2 regions of the Paenibacillus provencensis genome follow, and region 2 is predicted to be linked to the other one. Evidence: riboswitches for the same ligand, from Rfam matches in the RefSeq annotation. Region 2 holds a riboswitch; the other holds the start of a gene.

Region 1 (8,075 bases), on a different contig from region 2:
AAGTCTCTGACGTGCTCGATAAACTTCGTCCGTTCCTTCAGCGCGATGGCGGTGACGTGGAATTGGTCGATGTCGAAGACGGCATTGTGAAACTGAAATTAATGGGTGCTTGCGGTAGTTGCCCAAGCTCCACCATCACACTAAAAGCAGGGATCGAGCGCGCGCTAGTCGAAGAAGTCGAAGGCGTAGAAGAAGTCGTTCAAGTATTCTAATATCCCATACTGTCATATAAGAGAGTCCCGAAGCTTCTGTCATGTGCAGAAGCCGGGACTCTTTTTTTTTGAGGTACTTCTGACTTCTGGCCTCTGTCTTCAATCCTTGATCGTTGGTCTTATCGGATCCAGCCCTCCGGAAATATCCATAATATTCCCTGTGATAAAGTCCGATTGCTCCAGACATAAGAAATGAATGACACGTGCAACATCTTCTCCGCTGCCAGGTCTGCCTCGGGGAGTCTCTTCATCAACGAGCCCGCTGACCGCTTCAATCGTCATTTCCTTATGATCTCCTCTAATATCCCCCGGACAGATCATATTTACTGTAATCCCATATGGTGCTTCCTCAACGGCCAATGTCTTCGTGAAGGAAACAAGCCCTACCTTGGCAGCTGCATACACCGCTCGCTGCGGCCAGGATCTGGCCTCTCCTGCATGGCTGAATCCAAAGTGAATGATCCGGCCCCACTTCTTGCGCCGCATAGAAGGCAGCACCCGATGATCAAGAAGCATCGTACCTACTAAATTACCCTGCATCAGCATCATGATCTCTTCTTGCTTATATTCAGCAAACAGCCTCCGCTCACGAATGAACGGTCCTGCATTGTTAATCAAAATGTCTACATCTCCAAGTTCCTGTTCAACCGTGGTGACGAGTCGCTCTGTATCATCCGCTATACAGACATCCGCTTGTACTGCAATACAACGCACACCAAGCTGCAAGATCTCTGCTTGAAGAGCTTCCGCTTCCTTTTTACTGTGCACATAGTTTAATGCTATATCGAAGCCTTCAGCAGCCAGCCGAAGAGCTGTCATCTTGCCAAGGCCCTTCGCACTTCCCGTAATAAGGGCGACTTTATTGTCCAAATCCCTTCCTCCTTCTAACAAGAGCGGTTACCTATTTCAGTATAATATAGGGAAGGACAGAAGGAAAGGAACGGCCATATGAAACAGTCCCGTCCGGCACTTTTTATTATCAAAGGACCGGACGGGACTGTTTATCATTTTCAATTATTTAATTAAAATGCAGGTACAATGGCTCCAGCATAATTATCTTCAATGAATTGTTTAATCTCATCCGATTGAAGAGCATCGTTCAGTTTTTGAATCGCTTCATTGTCTTTGTTATCCTCACGAGATACGAGCAGGTTCGCATATGGTGAATTTGCATCTTCCAGGAAGAGTGCATCTTCCAGTGGGTTCAAGTCTGCTTCAAGTGCATAGTTGACGTTGATAACGGCAAGCTCTACTTCACCCAGCTGACGAGGAAGCATCGCTGCATCCATTTCGATAATTTCCAGGTTTTTTGGATTCTCTGCAATATCGCTGATCTTGGATTCAATGTTCGTGTTGTCTGTTAATTTGATGATGCCGTTCTTGTCCAGAAGAATAAGGGCACGACCGCCGTTTGTTGCATCGTTCGGAATGGCAATCTTCGCACCGTCCTGCAGCTCATCTGCAGAAGTAATCGTATTCGAGTATGCACCAAGCGGCTCAACATGTACCGGATTCAGAGCAGTCAGCTTAAGACCACGAGTCTCAATTTCGTTATCCAGGTAAGGCTTGTGCTGGAAGAAGTTCGCGTCAAGCTGACCTTCATCAAGCTGTACGTTTGGCTGTACATAATCGTTGAAAGTGACAATTTCCAAGTTAACGCCCTGCTCTTCAAGGATCGGTTTAACTTGCTCCAGAATTTCAGCATGTGGAACCGGTGTTGCACCGACTTTCAAGGTTACTGTTTCTTCTGTGCTTCCCGCGCCTTCACTGCCTGTTGTATCGGGAGCGGAATCATTGCCGCAAGCTGCCAGTACCAGAACCAGAGTTAGAGTTAATGCAGATAAGAACCATTTTTTCATTACAGATGACCCTCCTATATATAATCTCGATATATGTGATAAAGGATGAACCATACAACGTCCATGCCCTAAATCCAATAGAACTCTTATTTCAAATAAATAACTTGCTATTTCCCTATTATTTTCGAGTAAAGTGCTTCACCAAGCGATCCCCAATCATCTGCAGCGCTTGTACGAGCACGATCATGATAATAACGGCAACGATCATAACTTCATTCTCATAGCGGAAATATCCATAGTTGACGGCAAGAGCGCCCAGTCCTCCACCACCGACCATACCCGACATGGCTGTATAGGATACAAGCGTTACGATGGTGATTGTCATCCCTGCAAGCAAGCCTGGCAGGGATTCCGGCATGAGCACCTTCCAGATAATCTGTCCGGTGGATGCCCCCATCGCCTGTGAAGCTTCAATGACACCTCGATCTACTTCACGAAGTGAAGTTTCAACAAGTCTGGCAAAGAACGGCGCTGCACCCACGACGAGTGGGGGAATGGTACCGAGCACACCTATCGCTGTTCCTACGATTTCTTTCGTAATCGGAATCATGGCCACGATCAGAATGATGAACGGAACGGAGCGCAGAATGTTCACGATCACAGACAGCACACTGTAAACAGCTCGGCTGAATCCAGATGTGGAACGGGAAGTCATGAACAAAATAATGCCCAGCGGAAGACCAATAATGAAAGTGAATATTCCGGAGGCGCCCAGCATTTTGAGTGTATCCATCGTGGCCTTCTGGAATTCATCCCAGTTGATGACGGAAAAATCAAGCCCCATCATGCCATCACCTCCACTTCAAGACCCTGTGACACAAGCTCATCTATTGTACTGCGAATCAGCTCAGGTGGCCCTTCAAGTCTCACCGTAAGCTGTCCATAAGGCACTTGCTTAATGGTTGAGATTGTACCTTGAAGGATCGCAAAATCGATACCAAGCCTTCTAGCCGTCTGCGACAGAATCGAGTCATAAGTCTTGCTCCCGAGGAACGTAATTTTGACCGTTTGGGAATACTCCAAATGCGTCGCCATAATGGCTTCTCCGAGCAGGTCGCCCGAATCCGTTTCGCGTAAAATAAAGTCCTGGGTTACAGGATGCTGTGGCTTGAGGAATACTTCCGTTACCGGGCCCTCTTCCACGATACCGCCCTGATGAATGACGGCGACACGATCACAGATCGATTGAATAACATGCATTTCATGCGTAATCAGTACAATCGTCAGATTAAAGCGTTTATTGATATCCAGCAGAAGCTTAAGTATGGAATTCGTTGTCTGCGGGTCCAGTGCTGAGGTTGCCTCATCACATAGCAGCACTTCCGGGTCGCTAGCCAGCGCACGTGCGATGCCAACGCGCTGCTTCTGACCGCCCGACAGCTGGGAAGGATACTTTTTACTATGCTCGGTAAGGCCGACCAGCTCTAGCAGCTCCTTCACTTTACGATCGACTTCCGCCTGACTTGTCTTCGCCAGCCGTAGAGGAAACGCGATGTTATCAAATACAGTAGCTGAACTAAGTAGATTGAAGTGCTGAAAGATCATTCCGATCTTGCGGCGCTTCGCCTGCAGCTGCTGTTTGCCAAGCCTCGTCATGTTCATACCACCGACCCATACCTCACCGGCTGTAGGTCGCTCAAGCAGATTAATCAAGCGAATCAGCGTACTCTTTCCAGCACCGGAATGACCGATGACGCCGAAGATTTCACCTTTTTGGATGGACAGATTAAGCCCGGACAAGGCCGTAGTCACCTGTTTTCCTTTGCCGTAGTCCTTTTTAATATTTTTAAGTTCAATCAAAACTAGGTACCTCCTTACTTGCTGCAATCCGTTCTTCTCTATGTCAGAGCTTCTATTTCTTTACACTTGTTTTACCCGTATGCCTTGCTTTCTACCCGAACCCATCCGGAAGAATATCCGAAAAGATAAAAAAGAAAAAGCCCCTTTTTGCTAGACAAAAAGGAGCTTTTTATAATTAAGCGATTCCTTCTCATCTGCCAAGACCAGTAAGTAACCTTACGGTCTTGAAGGATTTAGCACCATGTCATTCTTGTACAGCAGTCTTATTGACTGCAATAAAGAATCGGTTGCCGGGCTTCATAGGGCCTGTCCCTCCGCCACTCTCGATAAGAACATATATGCAATTGTGTGTTTAACTTTTAACTCACTTATTCATTTCAGCGTTTTTCAGAAACTAAGTGAAAGTATAGAATAATTCACACCACTTGTCAAAGGAAAATATTACATTATTTTTATCGGATTTCTTATGATGAGGTTGGTATCTTGGATGTGCTCCTCTGCCAGTTGTTATTAATATAATCAAATGCAGCAATCACGCTCTTGGATACAAGCTCAAGTCCAAGCTCCAGGTCCTGTGTAAATGACCTCAGATCCTCCAGCTCAATTTTACCGTGGAGGGTTTGATGCTTCTGCCACAGATCATCCACCATCTCAACATTCATATGATGAATTTCTGTATTTCTTCGTTTTTTGAGACGATTCATTGAGTCTGAATATTGATCTTTAAGATCGTTTAGCTCCTGAACGAGCGGCATATGCTGCTTCAAATATTCAAATTGACGAAGAACTGTAAAGTAGGAGAAATGCACTTTCACTTTGGAAGTATGAAGATCATACCAGTCATCCAGCAAGTTCCCAAGCTTGTCCAGGATGGCAAACATGCGGATAAAGCCATCTTTGTAAAAATAAACATAACGTGCGTAATCCGCCTTCTCATCAGGTGCCATATCTTCTGTAGAGGAGGAATGAACTTTACCGGCAAAGAAAGAGGCGGCAAAAGTGCTCTGCTCCAGTTCATCAAGCGAGGTCATCAGACCTCTGGTCCAAATATCGAGCTTGCGATAATCGTGCGAAGGGTCGTTGCCTCTATCTATGGCAGCTCCAAGCAGCTGCAGTGTCTTCGCCATGGTATCCATGGCTTCTTTTAGTTCTCCGGTGTTAACTCGGGCGGGCTCCCCTAATAAGGTTCGAAGCATATGCGTGTCCTCCTGTGCATCCTGTAAAGCTTATGTTTCCCGAACTCTGCATCTCACAACCATAACTTTATCCTGACGGATGAAACGATGGATAGAAGTGAGTTCATGCAATATATGTACAAACGCCAAAGTTATGTATGCCGGGCAGCAGATGACTGCCCGAAATGATATGAAACGATGAACTTCTCTTCCGGCTTAGTTCTGTTACAGCTTATTACTGCCCGCTGGCTTCGCCAGTCTCCAAACGACATAGCTCATATAACACAGCATGCCGAACAAGACGGCAATAATGGTCATATGTGCCAGTACGACGAACATGTAGATTTCAGGACGATTCATGGTAAGCATTAATCCAACACCAGAGAGTACCTGAAGAACAATTAGACCGATCGCAGATAGGCCAAGCACCTGCATTTCCCGATTATTCTTATGGTGACGATAAGCATAATGACTGAGCACGGCAACGACAGCAACAAGCAGAAACGCAGCAGCCCGGTGCATAAAGGCTATGCCGACTCCGCCAGACAACTCAGGCACAACTTCTCCATTACATAGTGGGAAGCCGGAGCATCCGCCTGCAGAGCTCGTGTGACTTACAAAAGCGCCCGTATACACAACAACGTAGGCATAGATAGCTGTAATCCATACGAGATTGCGGAACCCCTTGCTGACACGGGGCAGTCTGTCAAACCGCTCAAGACCACCGAATTTCTCTTCCTGTCTGGCTCCAAGCGTTGTCATGAGTGCACCTGCTAGCGAGATAAAAGCAAACCCAAGATGCAGAGCCATCACGGGTGGAGATTGGGAGAAGACAACGGCGAGTGCGCCCATGGCTCCTTGAATAATGACAAATATTAACGTCAATAGCGCAAAAATCTGTAAATCGCGGCGTTTCTTGCTGTACAACCAGAATAGTACAAAGGTCGCAACCGCAAGCAGCCCAGCTGTTGAACTCACAATTCGATGGGAGTACTCAATGAGCGAAGCAATCGTGTGTGCCGGTACAAATTTACCATGACATAGCGGCCACTCATTGCCGCAGCCAAGCCCGGATTCTGTCCGGGTAACGACACCGCCGCCGAACGTGGCAAAGAACATGAATACGGTCGTCACGAGACTGACCCATTTTAACAATTTGATATGTTTCAACTTCATTCACCTGCTGTTTTGAAATATGGCGAAGCTATCCATCAGCTCTTGTTCAATTATAACGGATAAAAGAATCTCCGGCATAAACCGATTGTGACAAAATGTTAACGTCCTAACATTCATTTCATACCACCCTAAGTTTCTTAAGGCAGAGTATATCTCAGTATATCCATCAGGACACAGCAAAACACCGTTCTCTTAGTTAGAAGGAGAACGGTGTAATTTTTCGAGCCTCTTATTTATGAATGGACTTGTACACTTCGACCGCACGTTCCAGGAAGGTCTCAATCTCTTCGCGTGATTTGCGATTCTTATTAACAAAACGAATCAGTTCCCGGCCATCGGTGTAAGCAACAAAGCTGGGAATGCCCAGAATATTCTGCTCCTGGCTGACCTCCTCCACTTTATCGACATCGACTTGAATGAGCGATAAGGAATCGGCATATTTCTCCTCGACCTCAGGCATGAATGGATTGATATAGGTGCAGTCACCGCACCAATCCGCCTTAAATACAGCAACAGTCAGGTTAGAGGATTGGATAGACACATCAAACTCAGCTTTGGAATTCATTAGTTTCATCGTTTATCTTCCTTTCTGCTATGGATCTTTATATTACCCTTAGTGAAGCAAACAATGGAGTGGAAGTCAAATTTTGTGTGCATACTATAGCATAGTGAGTTGATTCGACGAAAGGGAGATATTGATGATGGACAAACAAGATTATAAAGCGCAGCCGAAGCCTTCCATTTGGCAGTTGATGACAACGATTCCGGTCACAGTCAAAGAAATGATCACTGGGAAAAAATCAGCCTGGGAAGCATCCAAGAAGCTGCGTCATCCATTTCTCTCCCTGACGTGGCAGACGTCTTCTGCCGTGCAGGTTCAGCATCAGCTTGAGCATATGATGGCAAGTATGAGAACGTCTGGCGTTCAGACGGCCTCCCTTCGGAGCAGCCAGCTTGACCCATACAGTGTAGAGGAGCTTGAGCTCGTACAAGAGATTAAAGAGCTGACAAGATATCACAACCAAAGCAATGTCTCCAGAACAGCAGCCTACCTCGCCTGCTATAAGTCTTATCCGGAGCTGCACTGGGCACTGCTCGCCCACTTCGTATCCCGGAACGGTGGATACAATATGACAGATCTACGCAGCGGATTGCTGAAAACAATACTGAATGACCAAGAAAAAGAAAGGGTATACCTGCTGCTTGAACGGTGCAATGCCCTTATTTTTCAGGATGCCTACCCTCAGCTGCTGCTATATATGAAAAGTAAGGAAAAGGGCCGGAGCTACTTTCATTTGCTATCGGAATTTCACGTTTCATCCTTTATGGTACCCTTCTGGGAGCAATTCTGGCTAAATAGGGACAGTGCACTGCTGACGGTCGGACTCATCATTAATGAACAGAATTATATCGAGTACCGTGTCATTCGCAATCCGTTCTACCAGCACCATGTCACTTCTACTCTGTCCTTCCGCTCTCATGAAATTGCCGGGCTCAACCATATGGTCATTCCGCTCGGCCTCAATCAGGAGCTCGTTGGATTGACCTTGTCAAATTTCAGAAAGTTGCATGAGCGGATTCATTTTGGCAAGAATCTGTATGCTCTGCTATTCGGACACGAACAAGTGCTGGACCGGGCTGCGGCTTATGCCTCTGCCGTCCCTCATGAAGGCTCAAGAAGCGAATATTGGCCTAAATTCTTTACAAATCAAAAAGGACTCTCTACACATGAGACTCTCGTATCTCCTATGCTAAGTCGAAATGAAGAACTGCCTTCAGGGAACAAGCTGTACAGCCCTACGTTATTGAACGTTTGGCATGATCTGCCTTATGAGAAAATATCACGAGAAGAC
Region 2 (8,075 bases):
GTGCCATGCTTTAAGCTTGGACTGAAACATCAGCACAAAGAGCTTCCGCTTCATTTTCAGACGACGGGATTGACAGGCTACTATTATCGCGTATTGACAGAGGGCAATGTGTCTTCAGAGGATTCCTTGACGCTGCGATCAAGAGAACAGGATTCCTTAAGTGTAATGGAGGCTAATGTTATAATGCATCACCGGAAGTCTGATATTAGCTCTATTAAGAAATTGCTATCGCTCTCCGCTCTTGCAGCAAGCTGGAAAGAAACACTCAGCAAACGGCTGGCAAAGCTGGAGACAACCTAGAACGATAACGGAGGGGTAATCATGGGAGTACTTGGTGCAATAGAAGCTGGAGGAACCAAATTTGTATGCGGTGTAGGCAATGAGCAGGGTGAGGTATTTGAAAGAGTCAGTTTTCCGACAACTACGCCGGAAGAGACGATGGCTCAAGTCATTTCTTTTTTTGAACAGCATGAGATTGAGGCGCTTGGTGTAGGCTCTTTTGGACCCATTGATCCCATCAAATCGAGTCCTACATATGGTCACATTACGACAACACCAAAGCCCTTTTGGGGCGGTTATAATATAATCGGGAAATTGAAAGCGCATTTTCAGGTTCCGATGAATTTTGATACAGACGTTAATGGAGCAGCTTTAGGGGAATATACCTGGGGAGCGGCAAAAGGACTGGACAGCTGTATTTACATCACGGTAGGTACCGGCATTGGGGCAGGAGCCGTAGTGTCCGGGCAATTGATCCACGGCTTGTCACATCCTGAAATGGGGCATATTAGTGTAAGACGTCATCCCGATGATACCTACGAAGGATTTTGTCCATATCATGGCGACTGCCTGGAGGGGATCGCTGCAGGTCCTGCTATTTCTAAACGTTGGGGCAAACAAGGGATAGAGCTTCCTGCAGATCATCCGGCATGGGAGATGGAGGCTTATTATCTGGCTCAAGCTTTGGTAAATTACGTTCTGATTCTCTCTCCGCAGAAGATTATTATGGGCGGCGGTGTCATGAAGCAGGAGCAGCTCTTCCCTCAAGTGAGAGCACAGCTGAAGAAGCTGCTCGGAGGATATGTACAGCATCCAAGCATTATGGAGCGAATCGATGAATACGTCGTTTATCCTGAACTTGGTGATAATGCAGGGATCTGCGGAGCGCTAGCGCTGGCCAAGCTGGCCAAAGAAGAAGACGTAAAAATTGAATTGGGCTTGAACTAGAACAATTAAAATTTTGACCGCATAGCATTTATGTTCTTGAAATATTTATTAATTATGGTATGATGTTGACTAACAGAACAGTACGGAATCCAAGAGGAAGCACCTCTCTCGCATTTATATGTGGGAGGGGTGCTTTTTTTGTTATTTTATCGTACGTGCTGGGCTGACTTAAGGAGGAGGGCAAAAGGCTATGAAGATTGTATTTATGAATCAGCTTTCAAATACGGTTCCTGGAGTGGAAGTGAATTATGCACAGTTGTGGATTGGAGAAGAAGAAGGATTGTGGAAGCTGGGCTGGAACAAGAACAGTTTGGATGAAGATGTGTCAGACATCTGGTATGAAGGTACCTCATGGAATGAGATGATGCATATTTATCGCTTGCAGCTGGCAGTCAAAATGAGTGAGGGATATAGACCCCTCATTGAAGGTGTGTTTCATGAAGCAGGTGACACAAGGACGAGAAATCAAGGAGCGACCAAGCTGCAATGCTATAGTGAACTTTACGGACGTGAAGAGTTATACCAGGAATTGTGTGTATGGCGGAGAAGGAAGGCTCAGACAGAGCGTAAAGCCCCTTATTTTATTGCCAGCAATCGGTTGCTTCGGATGATCAGTGCCTATGTTCCGCATACGCTGGAGGAGCTGCGCGAGCTGCCTGGTGTCGGTGATAATAAGGCGGCTGAGTATGGGGAAGAGATACTAGCTATTACTGTAAATGAAGCAAGAGAGCATGCATTTCCGCTAGATTGGGTAAATGAAGTGCTGAATGAAGAGGAGTATGAAACCTGGGTATTCAAGCAAAAGGAGCAGAAGTATAAGCAAGAGCTGGAACGTTTTACTCTGAAGAAGACTGTACTAACAGGTATTGCAAGCAGTCTTTCCTTGGATGAGATCAGTACAAGCTCTGGATTGACACGAAGAGAATTGGTCGATTTTCTTGAGGAGCTGGAGAAGGGCGGATATGATACAGAAGCGCTGATTGCCAAGGAGCTAGTATGGATGACCGATGAAGAGCAGGAGCTGATATGGAATGCATATGACGAGCTGGGCACGGGCTTCTTGAAGCCGGTACTGCAGCGTGTATATGGCGAAGATCCTACTTCTGTCGGGCCGCTGGATCAGCTGTACGAGCGTCTGCGTATGGTTCGCATTCGGTTTAGAAGACAGACAGAAGCAGATCGACAGGTCGGATAGATTATCAAAATAAAGGGTCCGAACTCTGTCTAGGACAGCTCCGGACCCTTACGTATCCATATGATAATGACGGAGATTTCATATCCAGTCTTTCTTGCGGAAGATCCAGTACATGGATAGACCGAGTACGACGATCACTCCAATGACGATAAAATAAGCATATTTATAATTTAATTCCGGCATGTTGTTGAAGTTCATCCCATAGATTCCTGTGATCAAAGTTAATGGCATGAACACCGTAGTGATCGCGGTGAACACACGCATAATTTCATTGGCACGGTTTGAAATACTAGATTGATAAGCCTCTCGCAAGTTACCCATCAGATCACGGAGCGTATCGAACGTTTCAGATATTTTCACCGCATTTTCATAAATGTCGCTGAAATATTTCTGTAACTGGTCATCAATAAGCCGCAGATCTTTTTTGTTGAGCGTATTGATGACTTCTTTTTGTGGCGACAATGCCTTTCTTAACCACAGAATTTCGCCTCGAAGTCCAATAATTTCGTTCAGATGCGACTTCTTGGTATGCATCAGAATGTCTTCTTCCAGCTCATCAATCCGTGCTTCAAGCCGGTCACCGACTGTAAAATAATTGTCGACGATCGAATCGACGAGGTAATACAGGAAACGGTCAGGTGTGCTGACTTCTTCTTCCCACAGTATAGGCTTGAGTGTGCGCAGCTCATTGACCTTCTGCTTCGTAACGGTAATGATGTAATGTCGTCCAAGAAAAAGGTTTACGGCACGCAAAAATATTTCTTCATCATCAAACCGGATGCTGTTAACGACGATAAAATAATGGCTTTCATATATTTCAAGCTTTGGACGCTGTTCTTCCTCACTGAGACAGTCTTCAACGGCCAGATCATGCATGGAGAAGAGCGGCTGCAGCACAGCCAGATCATCGACATCTGCATCAATCCAGTAGAATCCTTCAGCGGGAGGAGTAATGGTATCTTCAATGTTGTCAAACGGAGTAAAAACCCCTTCATTCACCAGTCTTATTTTCATGTGTATCCACTCCTTATTAATCTCCCGTAAACAGCTGAATAGCGAAGGAAAGTGAACGCATCAGTGCTGGACAGGTGAAGGGCCACACAAATTAAGCAGGTATAGAGAAGAGGATTCGCTCGTAAAATATGCACTCCCGTCCACCCGGCAAGCTGATGGTACATCCTATATGGTTATCTTTATTCGGCTGCCAGTTAGGCCTCGGGTCGCCTTCCATTTTACGTCACCCCATCATTTTTTATATTTAACACTTGACTAGTATAACGCTCTCGAATTAAGCAATCAAGAATGAAAATATTACACTATTTATATAGGCAGTCTATGTATATTAAGCGAAACGGGTGCTTTATCTTCTTGGGCTGTCGTCTGGCTGTCGTCTGATCCTATTTTTGAAATTCCAGTTCTTGACGAATATCGCACTAATCATTATAGTAATGGTTATATGACAACAAAATATAGCGAAATCTTATCAAGAGTAGGTGGAGGGACTAGCCCGATGATACCCGGCAACCGGCAAATATGCACGGTGCTAATTCTTGCAGTCGTCTGATCTTATTATTAAGGCTACAGACGAATTGAGAGATGAGAGAGGCGCATTTTCGAATACGAACAGATGACCTTTCTCGATTACCGAGTAAGGTCTTTTTGTGTTAGGACGAAATATTCTCGCTCCCCCATGCTCTCATGATATTCGCTCTTCAAACACCACTAAAGGAGGAGTATTAATGCCAATTAAAATTCCAGACGCTTTACCAGCCAAGGAAGTGCTTGCAGGAGAAAACATCTTCGTCATGGACGAAAGCCATGCGTACAGGCAGGATATCCGGCCCCTTCGTATTGGGATACTGAATCTCATGCCTACGAAGGAAACGACCGAAACACAGCTGCTCCGCCTGATCGGTAATACACCAATTCAAGTCGATGTTGTGCTCATTCATCCCAAGTCTCATGTATCCAAGAACACGTCTCAAGAGTATCTGGATATGTTCTACAAGACATTTGACGAGATTAAGCATCTTCGCTTTGACGGCATGATCATTACTGGAGCGCCCGTTGAGCAAATGGATTTTGAGGAAGTCACCTATTGGGAAGAGATCCAGCAGATTTTTGAATGGACCAAAACGAATGTAACCTCTACAATGCATATATGTTGGGCCTCACAAGCCGGTCTATACCATCACTTTAATGTGCCGAAGGTGGGCCTTCCTGAAAAATGCTTTGGCGTGTTCCATCATACGATCAACAAATCTCATGTGAAGCTGCTCCGAGGCTTTGATGAAGTGTTCCTCGCACCGCATTCACGGCATACGGAAGTGACAAGAGAGGATATTGAGCAGGTCCCTGGTCTTGAGATCCTGTCTGAATCAGAGGAAGCCGGGGTTTATATCGTAGCTACTGAGGATGGGAAGCAGATTTTTGTAACAGGCCATTCCGAATATGATCCATTATCTTTGAAATGGGAGTATGATCGGGATAAGGACAAAGGGCTTGATGTGAAGCTACCGTATAACTATTTTCCAAATAATGATCCTTCAAAGGTCCCGCCATCGACCTGGAGAGCCCACGCCAATCTGCTCTTCTCTAACTGGCTCAACTATTATGTATACCAAGAGACGCCGTATGATATTGGACCACAAATTTAAGTTGAATTCTACCTAACTTAGAGGAGGATGTTACGAATGGGAGACAATAAACTAAACATTGAAAGCCGATTAGCACAGATTGGGTCAGTGAAAGAGCCGGTGACGGGGGCAGTTAATTTCCCGATCTACCAATCTACTGCCTTCAGACATCCAAAGCTTGGTCAAAGTACTGGATTTGATTATATTCGTACGACGAATCCAACCAGAAAGGTTCTGGAAGAAGCAGCAGCCGAGCTGGAATCTGGTGATGCAGGGTTCGCATGCAGCTCGGGTATGGCGGCAATTATGACGATCTTTGCCAAATTCGGGCAAGGAGACCATCTGATTATTTCGCTTGATCTTTATGGCGGTACGTATCGTTTGGTGGAGAGGATCTTGTCCAAGAACGGCATTACCGCAAGCTACGTGGACACGAATGATATTGACGCACTCGAAAGTGTAAGAAATGAAAATACCAAAGCCATTTTTATTGAGACACCGACCAATCCCCTCATGATGATTACAGATATTGAGAAAGTCTGTGGCTGGGCAAGAAAGCATGGACTATTGTCTATTGTGGATAATACACTGCTTACACCGTATTTCCAGCGTCCCATTGAGCTTGGCGCAGATATTGTTATGCACAGTGCTACCAAATATCTGGGCGGTCATAACGATGTACTCTGTGGCCTCATTGTAACGAAGGGTAAAGAACTGTCGGAAGAGATGGCTTTTCTACATAATTCAATTGGAGCTGTACTCTCTCCAAGTGACAGCTATCAGCTGATGCGCGGTATGAAGACACTCGCGCTGCGTATGGAGCGGCATGAATACAACGCGACCAAAGTGGCAGAATTTCTACTCGAGCATTCACTAATTACAGATGTCTATTATCCTGCACTTACGGATCATGCAGGGCATGAGATTCAAAATAAACAATCCAGCGGCAACACAGGTATTCTTTCCTTCAAAGTGAAGGATGCAAGATATGTGGAGCCGATCCTGAGACATATCAAGCTGGTCGCTTTTGCGGAGAGCTTGGGTGGAGTAGAGTCGCTTATGACCTATCCGGCTGTACAGACCCATGCGGATATTCCGGTGGAAATTCGCGATGCGATCGGTGTTGATGCGAGACTGCTTCGTTTCTCGGTTGGAATCGAGCATATTGATGATATCGTTGCTGATTTAAGTCAGGCGTTTGATAAGGCTCATCAAGAGATTGAGGGAGGCGCAGCACATGAGTAAGACAGACCGCGGCGACTCCTATAAATTTGATACGAAGCTCCTGCATTTCGGGGCAGAGATTGATGAAGGCACAGGCGCTTCCAGTGTGCCGATCTACCAGGCTTCCACTTTTCATCATCATGATATATTCTCTCCACCGGTTCATGATTACAGCCGTTCAGGGAATCCGACACGCCAGGCGCTAGAGGACTATATTGCTTTACTGGAAGGAGGCGTTCGAGGATTTGCTTACTCCTCTGGAATGGCCGCCATCTCCAGTGCACTAATGATCTTCTCTGCGGGAGATCATATTATCGCTACTGAGGATGTATATGGAGGTACTTACCGCTTGCTCAGCACGATTTTGACCCGGATGAATATTGAAACCACATTTGTCGATATGACGGATCTGGACAAGGTCAAAGCTGCATATCGTTCGAATACCAAAGCTGTATTTATGGAAACACCGTCGAACCCAACGCTTCGTATTACCGATGTAGCAGGAGTGACAGCTTGGGCTCAGGAGAAAGGTCTGATTACACTCCTTGATAATACGTTCATGACTCCTTATTATCAGCGGCCGATCGAACAAGGTGTAGATATTGTTCTGCATAGTGCAACCAAATTCCTCGGTGGACATAGTGATGTGCTTGCCGGTCTTGCTGTAGCCCGTACAGAGGCCATTGGCAACGAGCTGAAGAAGCTGCAGAATGGTCTTGGCACGGTTCTTGGTGCTCAGGAATCCTGGCTGCTCATGCGCGGGATGAAGACACTGGGTGCAAGAATGGCACATTCAGAGCAAAGTGCCGCCAAGCTTGCCGCATGGCTGACGAATCGTTCTGACATTGATGCCGTGTACTATCCTGGCCTGATAAATCATCCTGGAAGAGAGATACATGAGAGTCAATCGACTGGATATGGGGCAGTTGTCTCCTTTGATGTAGGGTCGGGGGATCGTGCTAAGCAGGTGCTGAATGCAGTGAAGCTTCCACTGGTTGCCGTAAGTCTTGGTGCGGTGGAGAGCATACTCTCTTACCCGGCGATGATGTCACATGCAGCAATGCCGCAGGATTTCAGGATTGACAGAGGGATTACAGACGGACTATTACGGTTCTCTGTAGGACTTGAAGATATCGATGATCTGATTGCGGATCTGGATCAGGCCTTGGGAGCCAATTAATAATGGCAACGGATAAACGTATCGGTAATCTAAAGTTTATTGTGGAAAGAGAATTCAGTAGTTCAATGTGAACATTGTGATAATCTGAACAAATCTAACTACGGTAGAAGAAGCATGCTTGTAATAGGTGCTTCTTTTCACATTTAACCTATGTTACGATAGACAAGACAATATTTCTATTTATTGTTACATATTAACGATAAGGGAGGCTGCCGTATGAGCGGAGTAAACCATATCTTAGATAAAGCTTTGAATGGTGAGCGTCTGACGGTGGAGGACGCAACTCTTTTGTTTGAATCGGATGAAGTCGAAAAAATTGGTGAGGCTGCGCATGTCATCATGAAGCGGATGCATCCCGAACCGATCACGACGTTTGTCATCGGCCGGAACATCAACTACACGAATATATGTGATGTGTACTGCCGTTTTTGTGCTTTTTATCGCAGACCAGGCTCAGATGAAGGCTATGTGCTGCCGGATGAAGTGATTTTCCAAAAAATTCAGGAAACCCAGGACGTGGGCGGAACAGAAATACTAATGCAGGGAGGAACCAATCCGAACCTTCCGTTCAGCTATTATACTGATCTGCTGCGCGGGATTAAAGAACGGTTCC

Evidence for each region. Region 2 has a riboswitch for S-adenosylmethionine ahead of metA (homoserine O-acetyltransferase MetA). Riboswitches for the same ligand answer to the same signal wherever they lie in the genome.
Region 1: another riboswitch for S-adenosylmethionine. It lies ahead of ACFQ3J_RS22140 (methionine ABC transporter ATP-binding protein); the one in region 2 lies ahead of metA (homoserine O-acetyltransferase MetA).

Annotation. Positions count from the first base shown of each region.
Region 1 is NZ_JBHTKX010000005.1:60,442-68,516, reverse strand. It holds partial or broken gene ACFQ3J_RS22160 (NifU family protein) at 3-212, shown strand; gene ACFQ3J_RS22155 (SDR family oxidoreductase) at 312-1,082, opposite strand; gene ACFQ3J_RS22150 (MetQ/NlpA family ABC transporter substrate-binding protein) at 1,235-2,071, opposite strand; gene ACFQ3J_RS22145 (methionine ABC transporter permease) at 2,190-2,858, opposite strand; gene ACFQ3J_RS22140 (methionine ABC transporter ATP-binding protein) at 2,855-3,871, opposite strand; SAM riboswitch class I at 4,059-4,204, opposite strand; gene ACFQ3J_RS22135 (Cthe_2314 family HEPN domain-containing protein) at 4,336-5,067, opposite strand; gene ACFQ3J_RS22130 (COX15/CtaA family protein) at 5,272-6,165, opposite strand; gene ACFQ3J_RS22125 (thioredoxin family protein) at 6,452-6,796, opposite strand; gene ACFQ3J_RS22120 (DUF2515 family protein) at 6,921-8,075, shown strand, end outside.
Region 2 is NZ_JBHTKX010000001.1:2,514,711-2,522,785, reverse strand. It holds gene ACFQ3J_RS12130 (MOSC domain-containing protein) at 1-300, shown strand, start outside; gene ACFQ3J_RS12125 (ROK family protein) at 322-1,227, shown strand; gene ACFQ3J_RS12120 (HRDC domain-containing protein) at 1,418-2,422, shown strand; gene corA (magnesium/cobalt transporter CorA) at 2,501-3,436, opposite strand; SAM riboswitch class I at 3,900-4,025, shown strand; gene metA (homoserine O-acetyltransferase MetA) at 4,162-5,079, shown strand; gene ACFQ3J_RS12105 (aminotransferase class I/II-fold pyridoxal phosphate-dependent enzyme) at 5,116-6,303, shown strand; gene ACFQ3J_RS12100 (aminotransferase class I/II-fold pyridoxal phosphate-dependent enzyme) at 6,296-7,462, shown strand; gene mqnC (cyclic dehypoxanthinyl futalosine synthase) at 7,679-8,075, shown strand, end outside.